3 regions of the Paenibacillus sp. MY03 genome follow, and region 2 is predicted to be linked to each of the others. Evidence: riboswitches for the same ligand, from Rfam matches in the RefSeq annotation. Region 2 holds a riboswitch; each other region holds the start of a gene.

Region 1 (3,574 bases), on a different contig from region 2:
CGCATTCGCGGTCTAAGACGGCGCAGCAGGATCCCTCGTCGGAAGACGAATAACCGCATCTGTAATATTAAAAACAACAAAAGCGCCATTTCGGAAGCTGATTAGCTTACCAGAACGGCGCTTTTGTTGCGGCGTCTATGATGTGTTTCATTGTGCGAGCTTAGCTATCTTACAAGATTAACTAGAGCGTGACTTTCCTGACTCTTCTTATTTGGATATTTCCGGAGTAGTCAGTTGATCGTAGAAATCCACGCCATTGTCCTTGTTCTCGGAAGCGCGCAGCGCCATCGCGGAACGCGGATGCTCGTCGAGAATGCCCGTGATCATGTAAGGAATAATGTAACCCCATTCTTCCTTCTCGCGAAGCGGAATCATGTATTTCTCGATCATGTCCAGCACTGGACGCACGTTGTAGCGCGTATTTTGAAGCTGGGAGACGAGCAGTTCCGTGTTGCAGTTGCCCGCAGCGCGGCCCATGCCGTATACGGAAGCATCCAAAAGCTCTACGCCTTTGCCAGCAGCAAGAAGCGTATTGGCGAATGCCAGCTGCAAGTTGTTGTGGGCGTGAATGCCAAGACGTTTGTTCGGGAGATGCTGCTGGAATTTATCCACCAGGTAGGTGAAGTCTTCAGGCTTCAGGCTGCCGTAAGAGTCTACGATGTAGACTACGTCAACTACGCTCTCGTTAATCGCTTGGAACGCTTCGATCAATTGGTTCTCCATGACATTGGACAATGCCATAATGTTAAGCGTCGTCTCGTAGCCGCGGTCGTGGAACACTTTTACCAGTTCAAGCGCCTTGTCCACGTCTTGAATGTAGCAGGCAACGCGGATCAGGTCCAGCAGGCTCTCGCTGCGGGGAAGAATGTCGTTTTCGTCGACGCGCCCGATGTCAACAAGCGCGGACAGCTTCGTATTGCCTTTGTTTGGAATAACCTTCTTTAGGAAGTCGTCGTTAAGGAAACGCCATGGACCGGCGTTTTCGGCGCCTTTGAGCAGTTTCGGAGAGTTTTTGTAGCCAATCTCCATATAATCGACTCCGGCTTCGTTAAGGCTATTATAAAGGTGCTGGACAAACTCGATGCTGAAATCCCAGTTGTTGACGAGTCCGCCATCGCGAATAGTACAGTCGACGATTTTGCAGTGACTTGTTTTCGATTGCATACGTACTGCTCCTTTGAATTGAACATGAGTTCATTTTTATCTACCATCATACTTGATAAGCCGCGGGAACGCAAAGAAAATATGTCGCTTTTTGCGATTTTTTCGCTCCTCTTGTCCTAATAACTCCTCATTTACAAATGGATATTTTAACGCTAAAATATTATGTAAACAATAACGCTTAATTTCTCCTTCCAGGGAGAAAACGGGGGAACCAACGCGAACCGGTCGCATGGCTGCATGGACCGCACGCAGGGGGTGAATCCGGGGATTTGTGCCCCCGGTAGGGTTTTCTCTCTAACCCGAATCCGACAGCTAACCTCGTCAGCGGAAGAAGGAGAGATGAACATGTCTTTATTCCTGGAAAATTCTTCATTCCCCATCGAGCTGCCTCAGCATGTCAACATCAGCCGCATCGAACTATTCGTCATTCCCGCTCTCGCCGTCGACTCGACCGGATTTCGTGTATGTCTCAGGCTGACCAGCGATCTTGGCATCGGCTGGAGCGAACAATTCATCTGCGAGAACGACGCCAGCTTCGATCTGGAGCATTGGAGAGAACTACTTCAATCGTTCATTGGCCGCTTCCCGCTTACTTCGGTAACCGAACGTTTGACCGAAATTATTATGAGCAGAGGGGAATCCGACAAGCGGGTGTGTCAGATGTTCATCACCGGCATGGAGCAGATTCGGGAGATGGGCATGATGCCAGGCATCGGTTCTGTCACTGCCTTCCAGGCCGAGGAATCCGTGCTGCAACAACGCGCCGTCGCCTACCTGTCGCTGGATTAGGGAGCACTGCAAGTGGAAATGTCGGACTCCTTAATTCATGGGGCCGCGTAATGAAAAAGAGCCCGGGCACCATCCACGGTGGATGTTGTTCGGGCTCTTGGTCTGTACTTCTTGCCGTCAAGAACCGGTTGAGCGGTAATGCCTGACACCGATCCTCCATACCAGCAGGCATGGGAGCAGAAATAACAGACCTCCGAAAGGCACCAGCATTCCTGTTACCCAGCTCCCCTCCTCCTTGTCCAGCAAATACATAAGGGGCAAATACGTCACGCACCCGAACGGGACGATAAACGTAAAGAAGCGAGTCACCCACTTCTCATAGATCGTCAGCGGATATTGAGCCATCTCGCGGCCTCCGTCGGTGAACACGTTCGCGATCTCAATCGCTTGTATGGTCCAGAAGCAGAATGTAGCCGCCAGGATAAAGATGCCCGTGAAGATCATCACGCCGTTAAATACCATAAAGAACAGCGTAATCGCTTTGGGAAAACTCCATACTTGAGGCAGATTCGCGATGGACCAGATCAGCACAATCGTGCTCTGCAGCAAACGTCCGATACGCGTGAATTCGAACTTCGAGCCCAGCACCTGGACGACAGTGCCGCGCGGCCTTACCAGCAAGCGGTCGAAGTCTCCGCTGGCGACCAGGCTGGAAAAGGCGTCGAATCCTCTGGCGAAGCATTCGCTAAGAGAAAACGACAAGTGAATGACCGCGAAGCAAAGCGTCACCTCGAAGAAACTCCAGCCCTCCAACTGCCCGAATCTCTCGAACATGAAGTACAGCCCTCCGAATACCATAAACGGGATAAAAAATTGACCTATGCTTAGCAGCAAGAACGAGGCTCTGTACTGCAGCTGCGACTTGAGTTGAATATTCAAATAACGGAAATATAATGACATCGTGTTCTCCTCACCCTCCTTGCACAACGACGTTGCGAAGCGCCTTGCGCATCAGCCACATGCCGAACGCCGCCAATGCCGCTATCCAACCAACCTGTACGCCGATGCCGATTAGCGCTTCTTGCTGCGGGATATGTCCCGAATAGACGCGGAACGGGAAGTCTGTCGTCCAGCGAAACGGCAGCGCATACGTTATTCGCTGCAGCCACTCCGGCATAAGCGGCACAGGGATGACCATGCCCGCCAGAAACTCTCCCGCCACCGAGATCATAAGCATGGATCCCGTCGGCGACATCGTCCAGAATACCGAGATGTAAATCAGCATGGAAATCGCCACGACGAGAATCAGGCCAAGCAGCAGCGACACGACAAACAGCAGCAGCGCCGTCCAGCTTGGAGGAGCGCTTAGCCCGTAAGGCTCCGGCAGCAGAAACACAACCGTCGTAATGGGAAAGCAGCGAAGCACGGCGCCCGCCACCCGCTGGGCAAGCAGCTTGGAAAACCAGAACGGGTACAGCCCCATCGGCCTGCACAACTCGTATGCGATATTGCCGCTCGTAACCATGGCGAATATTTCGTTATCCCTGATCCACAACATAATTAAGGAAAGAAAAATTTGTTGGAGCCATACGTAAGTAATTAAGTCCTGAAGGGGAAAAGCAGTGGAATCCCCGCCGCCGCTTCTGTAGAAGGCCGCGAAGATCATAATGAAGACAAATCC
Region 2 (3,574 bases):
TAAGCCTTGGTCGGGTCGAACGAGCTCTTGAGCGACACGATTCGATTAAAGGCCAGCTTGCCGCCGCCCGAATCCTTGGAGTCGACGCTGAAGTAGCCGTGGCGGAAAAACTGGAACTTGTCGCCTCCGACAGCGTCCTTCATGTTCGGCTCTACGTAACCTTGCTCGACTTGCAGCGAATTCGGATTGATGCGTTCCAGGAACGACTTATCGGACCCTTGCGACGCCTCGTCCAAAATAAGCGGCTCGTATAAACGGAAGTCCGCCGGTACCGCCTGCGACGCTTCAACCCAATGGATCGTCCCCTTCACCTTGCGCTCGCTAAATCCGCTCCCGCTTTTCGTCTTCGGATCGTACGTGCAGCGAAGCTCTACGACTTCGCCGTTCTCGTCCTTCACGGCCTCTTGGCAAGTAATGAAGTAAGCATGCTTCAACCTCACCTCGTTGCCAGGGAACAAGCGGAAATACTTGCTCGGCGGATTCTCCATAAAGTCGTCGCGTTCGATATAAATTTCGCGCGAGAACGGAATTTGGCGGATGCCCATTTCTTCGTTCTCCGCATTGTTCTCCGCTTCCAGCAGCTCCGTCTGTCCTTCCGGATAGTTGGTGATGACGACCTTAAGCGGCCGCAGCACCGCCATCGTCCGAAGCGCCTTCAGCTTCAGGTCCTCGCGGATGAAGTGCTCCAGATTCCGCTCGTCCACGACGCTGTTGCTTTTGGCAACGCCGATCTCGCGGCAGAATGCGCGAATCGCCTCCGGCGTGTAGCCGCGGCGGCGCATGCCGCTGATCGTCGGCATCCTCGGGTCGTCCCAGCCGTCTACAACGCCCTCGTCTACGAGCTGCTTCAAATAACGTTTGCTCATCACCGTGTTGGTGATGTTTAGCCGCGCGAATTCGTACTGGCGGGGAGTGCTCTCCATCTCGCATTCCGCGATCGCCCAGTCGTATAGCGGACGATGGTCCTCGAACTCCAGCGTACAAACGGAATGGGAAATCCCTTCGATCGCGTCGCTGAGCGGGTGGGCGTAATCGTACATGGGATAGATGCACCAAGCGTCGCCTGTCCGGTGATGATGCGAATGGGAGATCCGATAGAGAACGGGATCGCGCATCGTGATATTTGGCGAACCCATGTCGATCTTCGCCCGCAGGACGCGCTCGCCATCCTTGAATTCTCCCGCGCGCATCCGCGCGAACAGATCCAGATTTTCCTCCACGCTGCGATTTCGGCCAGGACTTTCCTTGCCCGGCTCCGTAAGCGTCCCTCTCATCTCGCGCATCTCGTCCGCCGTCAAGTCGCAGACGTAGGCCTTTCCTTTCTTAATAAGAAGCACCGCTCGATTATATAACTCTTCGAAGTAGTCCGAGGCGAAACGCAGCTCATCCCAATCGAAGCCCAGCCAGCGCACGTCCTCCTGGATGGCCTCAACGTACTCCGTGTCCTCCTTGACGGGATTCGTATCATCGAAGCGCAGATTCGTCTTTCCTTTGAACTCATCCGCGAGCTCGAAGTTCAGACAGATCGACTTCGCATGTCCGATATGCAGATAGCCGTTCGGCTCCGGCGGGAAGCGCGTAACGACCTCTTGCACGCGGCCGCTCTTTAAATCTTCCACGACAATATTTTTGATGAAATTGGAGGATGATGACTTGTTCTCCATTGTGTTTTCCACTTGCGACCTACCCCTTTTCCACTCGTGCGCCCATCCGGGGAATGTCTGGCAATCCCCAGGCCTTCACGTCGATTCTAACGTTGTTTATAGAGGATTGTCCGACACGGGACAACACCCTTCGCCTTATCGCGCCTCGCCGCTTTCAACAACGACAGCCGATTCATTGTATCTCCTTATGATACACAAAATTTAGCTAAATTACACGCTTTGGAAGCGCCTTCTACCCATGGTTTTTGAATTTGAAACGGATTATTTATGAATCTAATATTAATATCTTCTCATATTCAACACGAATCTACATTTTGCCATTATTATAATCCTTAGAAAATAACTTTGGATGACATTGCCTAATTCCCAATCGGGAAACGGGGGAACCACTCTGGGTGAATTGACTTCGACGTCTGGTGTTCTACAGCGCCTGAGAAGTCATAGGGAACCTTCAACCGAACCCCACAGCTAACCTCGTCGGCACCGGAAGGAGAACCATAAGTTGAAGAAGAAGATTAGCTCTGTTTTACTAGGGCTTGTGCTTCTGCTGGCTTTCCAGGCAGGAAGCGCTTTCGCAAGCTCAGAGATGGACAGCATCATTGATGATGTAATTGGCACGCCATATTCTTACGGCGGGACCACCACAAAAGGTTTTGACTGCTCCGGATTTACCAGCTACGTATTCAAGAAGATGGGCGTTGATCTTCCTCGTAGATCGGTGGACCAAGCAACAGTCGGAACCAAAGTCGCTAAAGCTGATCTGCAGCCAGGCGATCTTGTCTTCTTCGACACAAGCGGCAAGGTAAACGGTGAAATCACGCACGCAGGCATCTACGTAGGCGGCGGCAAGTTTGCCCATGCTTCTACAAGCCGCGGAGTTATCATCGACGAACTTAACAGTTCCTATTATAAGTCCCGTTTTGTAACGGCGCGCAGCGTCATGGATGCCAAGCAATTCGAGACTTACGCAGTCGCAGCCAAATAATGGACAAGGCAACAGCCTCCCCGGCAACGGGGAGGCTGTTCTTTTGTTCGACAGTCGTTTGCTTTTCTCATTGTGCAATCCGTCGCTTACGACCGCAGCCGCTCCACGTGACCCGCCAATCTACGCCCTTGATGAAGGATCACTCCAAGCAGGACGAGCATAATGACAACCAGAACGGCAAGATAAACAAGCGTATATTCCACTTCGAAGCGATCCATCAGCCAGCCCGTCATTCTCGGAAACAAGGCGCCGCCGATACCTCCAAATGCTACCATTAGACTAGTCGTTCGCTCCGTCATACCCGGCAGCAAGCTGTTGGCGTACACCAATGCGATGCCGAACACGCCGGAGAAAAACAGTCCGCCAAGCGCAATCAATAGCAGCATCCAATTCAAACTGGTCGTAATCGTCATTAGCAGGAATACGATCGCGGCCCCCAGCGTAGATATCGTCAGGTACCTTCCATAGCCGACCTTCTCCGCAATCACTCCCGCGAACAGCCTGCCCAGTACGATCGTTCCCCAGAACAAGCTAAGTGAAGCAGCCGCGCCGGCTTCTCCCATCTCCGTACGGGTGATGAGTATGGACGGAAGGTAGTTGGAGAAACTCATCTCCATCCCCACGTACATCAGGAAGAACAGCGCGCAGAGAATCAGGAAAGGCAACAGTCGACCCGAATAACCCAGCAAGACGCCTCCCGAAGGTTTGGACATGGTTGCGTCTTCCGGCGAACCCCCGCCGTCGGCGCCCACACTTGTTTCCGCCTTGGCATCAGCATGGCTCGAAGCTGCACGCTCCCTTGCACCTGACGTTGCCGGCCTTGCCGCCAGCCCAAGCTGACTGTCCAGCTCGCCGAAGGACATCGTCAACCATAAAACGAAGGTAATCCCCGCCATGGCGGACAGAATCGGGAATGACAGCTGCC
Region 3 (3,574 bases), on a different contig from region 2:
GTTTTCGTCTGCGCCAACGATTATTACGCAAGCCTGTTAGCCAAAGCGGTGAAGGAACTTGATCCATCCAGCGAAGGCGTCGTCTTTACCGGCTTCGACAACTCTCATGCCGGCGTGACGGTCGCAACGGTCAACGTCGAGGAAGAGATCCTGGGCGTAAGAGCCGTGGACCAATTGCTTTGGCGTATCCTCCATCCAACGGCAAGCTACGAGCGGAAGCTGATTCGGGGCCGACTCGTCATCAACGAATAGGCGCATGTCAGCCAACAGAAATACCCCCGGAAACGGCAAGCTCGGCTTGCTCGATTCCGGGGGTTCTTTTTGCGGGACGGCAAAGTTATTTTTTCAGATGGTAAGGAACGGTCGTGACGATCACGTCCTTCTGATACAAAAGACGGGTCCGGATGTAGAAGCTGGTCTGGTTATGCAGAAAGTTATGCCAGCCCTTCTTCGGTATGAATTGGGGAATGATGACCGTCACCTGGTAATGATTTTCCTTGGCCTTGCGGTCCACGACGTCGATAAACTTCATGAGCGGCTGTATGATGCTCCGGTACGGCGAATGCAAGGTGACGAGCCTGACGTCCGGGTGCAGCTTGCTCCACTTGTCCCGGAACGCGGCTTCCTCCTCCCGCTCGAACGGCACGTATACCGCGATGATCTGGCTGGCGGCAAGCGATCTCGCGTAGCTCAGCGATTGCTCCACGACATGAGTGATCCCTGCCACTGGCAGAATCAGAACGTTGCCTTCGATAACCTCCACCGGCTCGCCCGTGGATAGGCCAAGCTGCTCGCCCACCGCTCCGTAATGCCTGTTAATGCCGAGCAACACCCAGATCAGGACGGGCAGAAATACAAGCACGGGCCATACCTGCGGAAACTTCGTCAGGAAAAACATCATCGTCACCACTAGGCTGATCGCCGCGCCGACCGTGTTAATCGCGAGCTTGATCCCCCAGCCGGCCGGCTTCTCGCGAAGCCACTTGCGCATCATGCCGGATTGCGACAGCGTAAACGGGATGAATACGCCGACCGCGTAGAGCGGAATCAACTGTTCCGTATGTCCGCCAAAAAGCACGATGAGCAGGATGGAACAAATGCCAAGCATGATGATGCCGTTGGAATAACCAAGCCGATCGCCCCTCGCCGTAAACATTCTGGGGATAAACTTATCTTTGGCCAGATTGACCGCGAGCATCGGAAAAGCGGAATAACCCGTATTGGCCGCCAGGATGAGGATAAGCGCCGTCGTTCCCTGAATGGCATAATACATGAAGTTTCGCCCGAACGCATCCTCCGCGATCTGCGAGACGACCGTCGCCTCCGCAATCGGCGCGATTCCGTACTCGTAGGCCATCAAAACGATGCCCGAGAATAGCACCGCGAGCAAAATCCCCATCGCGGCAAGCGTTCTGGAGGCATTGACCGGCGCGGGTTTCCTGAAGTTCGGGATCGCGTTGGAGATCGCTTCAACGCCTGTCAGCGCGGAGCTGCCGGAAGCGAATGCCTTCAGCAGCAGGAAAAGTCCGATGCCTGCCACCGGCGTCCCTATGGGCGTATGCAATTCCTGCGGAATCGCTCCCGTTGCCATGTCGTACAATCCTTTTCCAATCAGAACGAACAATGCAAGAACGAACAAATATACGGGATAAGCCAGGACGGACGCCGACTCCGTTACGCCCCGCAGGTTAAGCAGCGTAAGCAGAATGACGAATACGACGGCAATGGGCACCGTATACGCATGCAAGCTCGGGAATGCGGAGGTGATGGCATCGGTTCCGGCCGAGACGCTAACCGCTACCGTTAAAATATAGTCGACCAACAAAGATGCGCCGGCGATAAGGCCGGGGTACTTGCCCAGATTTTCTTTGGAGACGACGTAAGCGCCGCCCCCTTGCGGATAGGCGTATATAATTTGCCGATATGACAGAATAAGCGCCGTCAGCAGCAGCAGGACGCCGATTCCGATCGGAATGGAATACCAGAACGCTGCCATGCCGACGGTCATTAACACAAGCAGAATTTGTTCGGGGCCGTATGCGACGGACGACAACGCGTCCGACGAGAGAATCGCCAGCGCTTTTGTTTTGTTCAACTTCTGCTCGCCAAGCTCCGTCGACTTCAGCGGTCTTCCGATCAACACTCGTTTAAGCGCGGATAACATTAGAGACACCGCCCGACTGGAGCCTTTTTATCGTTGATTTTTTCAATTCGTTCATCTCCCCTGTGCATGGTTGGCTGGAAGGGAAGGTTTCTACTTCGTCTGCTGCGGCATTCCGGCGGGCCCATGCCGTTTTTTGCGCAGCAAAAAGCCGCAAGGCAGCACCTTGCGGCTTAACGAGCCGAAGTCATACCCATTCCAATAACGCTTACGAGGTTAGCTGACGGATTCGGGCCATTAGATAGCCCTACGGCGGTTGTTATGCCGATTCACCCCTGACGCTTGTCTTTAACGATAAGCGCCGTTTGGTTCCCCCGCTCTTCTTCATTGTCCTCAAGAAGACTCAGCGAATTTATGATGTAGTGATCATAACTCGTTTATTGAAGGGTGTAAAACGACATTTCGGCTCAAAAACGGTTGTTTCCATTCAAAGATAGCCAATAAAACGCTCGCAGCAGTTGCTTCTTATTCATTTGATCCGTGGATATCGTTTTTTCTCGCCTTTATCCGAGATATCCTTGAAAAATGCCCGCTTTCCTAATGCCGGTGTTCTTTATCCCATGCCCGCTTAGTATATCCCAGGTTTGGCAAATATCTCAGATCCCCCGCTTTCCCGCCAGGCTTCCACGAAGCAGATAAAGAAAAAACGGTGCTCCCAGCAGTGTCGTGACCGCGCCTGCAGGCAGGCTCGTCACACGATGCTCCATGCCCGGCAACGAGAAGGAGAGCGTCGCGCTCCCCGCGATCCAATCCGCGGCAATCAGCAGCGTTCCCGCCAACAATACGCTTGCGGGAAACAGATAGACGGGATGCCGGCCGACCAGCTTCGCCGCAATATGGGGACCGATCAAACCTGCGAAGCCGATGGCTCCTACCGCGGACACGGATACCGCCGTCAGCGCCGCGGCAAGAAGCAAGAGGAGCAGCCGGGTACGAAAAAGGGGCAAACCGAGCCCGACCGCCGTCTCGTCGCCCAGTTGCAGCACCGCCGCCCTTCTTGCCATCAGCAGCGCGCAGGGAACAAGCGCCAGCGCCCATGGCCATATCATGTTCCAGTGCGCCCATACCCGTCCGTTAAGCGAACCGAACGACCACAGCAGGATGGACGCCAAGCCCTCCTGCTGTCTCAGCATAAGCAATGAGTTCGCCGCCTGCAGCACGGAAGCTGCCACGACGCCGATCAACGCCAATCGCGGGCCGCTGCCGCCGGTTCTCCCATTGATCATGTAAAGCATGCCAATCGAGAGCAATGCGCCTCCCAATGCGACAATCGGCATCCGTCCGTTTATGGGAATCGCGGCCGTCGAGAACTGCATCGTCAATATGACGGCCAACACCGCGCCTGCCGACACGCCGATCAAGCCTGGCTCCATGAGCGGATTCCGCATGACGACTTGAAGAATGGCTCCGGCA

Evidence for each region. A riboswitch is a leader RNA that binds a small molecule or an ion and turns the genes downstream of it on or off. The one in region 2 is predicted to bind cyclic di-AMP.
Region 1: it holds a riboswitch for cyclic di-AMP, as region 2 does, so the genes downstream of both, B1748_RS05560 (hypothetical protein) here and B1748_RS21350 (C40 family peptidase) in region 2, are expected to answer to the same signal.
Region 3: it holds a riboswitch for cyclic di-AMP, as region 2 does, so the genes downstream of both, B1748_RS02280 (APC family permease) here and B1748_RS21350 (C40 family peptidase) in region 2, are expected to answer to the same signal.

What each region holds. Positions count from the first base shown of each region.
Region 1 covers NZ_MXQD01000004.1:723,771-727,344, forward strand. The annotation lists gene B1748_RS05550 (eCIS core domain-containing protein) at 1-53, shown strand, start outside; gene B1748_RS05555 (aldolase catalytic domain-containing protein) at 208-1,164, opposite strand; cyclic di-AMP (ydaO/yuaA leader) riboswitch at 1,330-1,506, shown strand; gene B1748_RS05560 (hypothetical protein) at 1,510-1,953, shown strand; gene B1748_RS05565 (ABC transporter permease) at 2,071-2,853, opposite strand; gene B1748_RS05570 (ABC transporter permease) at 2,864-3,574, opposite strand, start outside.
Region 2 covers NZ_MXQD01000030.1:80,909-84,482, forward strand. The annotation lists gene B1748_RS21345 (glutamine--tRNA ligase/YqeY domain fusion protein) at 1-1,664, opposite strand, end outside; cyclic di-AMP (ydaO/yuaA leader) riboswitch at 2,011-2,162, shown strand; gene B1748_RS21350 (C40 family peptidase) at 2,167-2,649, shown strand; gene B1748_RS21355 (MFS transporter) at 2,736-3,574, opposite strand, start outside.
Region 3 covers NZ_MXQD01000002.1:144,901-148,474, reverse strand. The annotation lists gene B1748_RS02285 (LacI family DNA-binding transcriptional regulator) at 1-252, shown strand, start outside; gene B1748_RS02280 (APC family permease) at 338-2,164, opposite strand; cyclic di-AMP (ydaO/yuaA leader) riboswitch at 2,352-2,520, opposite strand; gene B1748_RS02275 (FecCD family ABC transporter permease) at 2,758-3,574, opposite strand, start outside.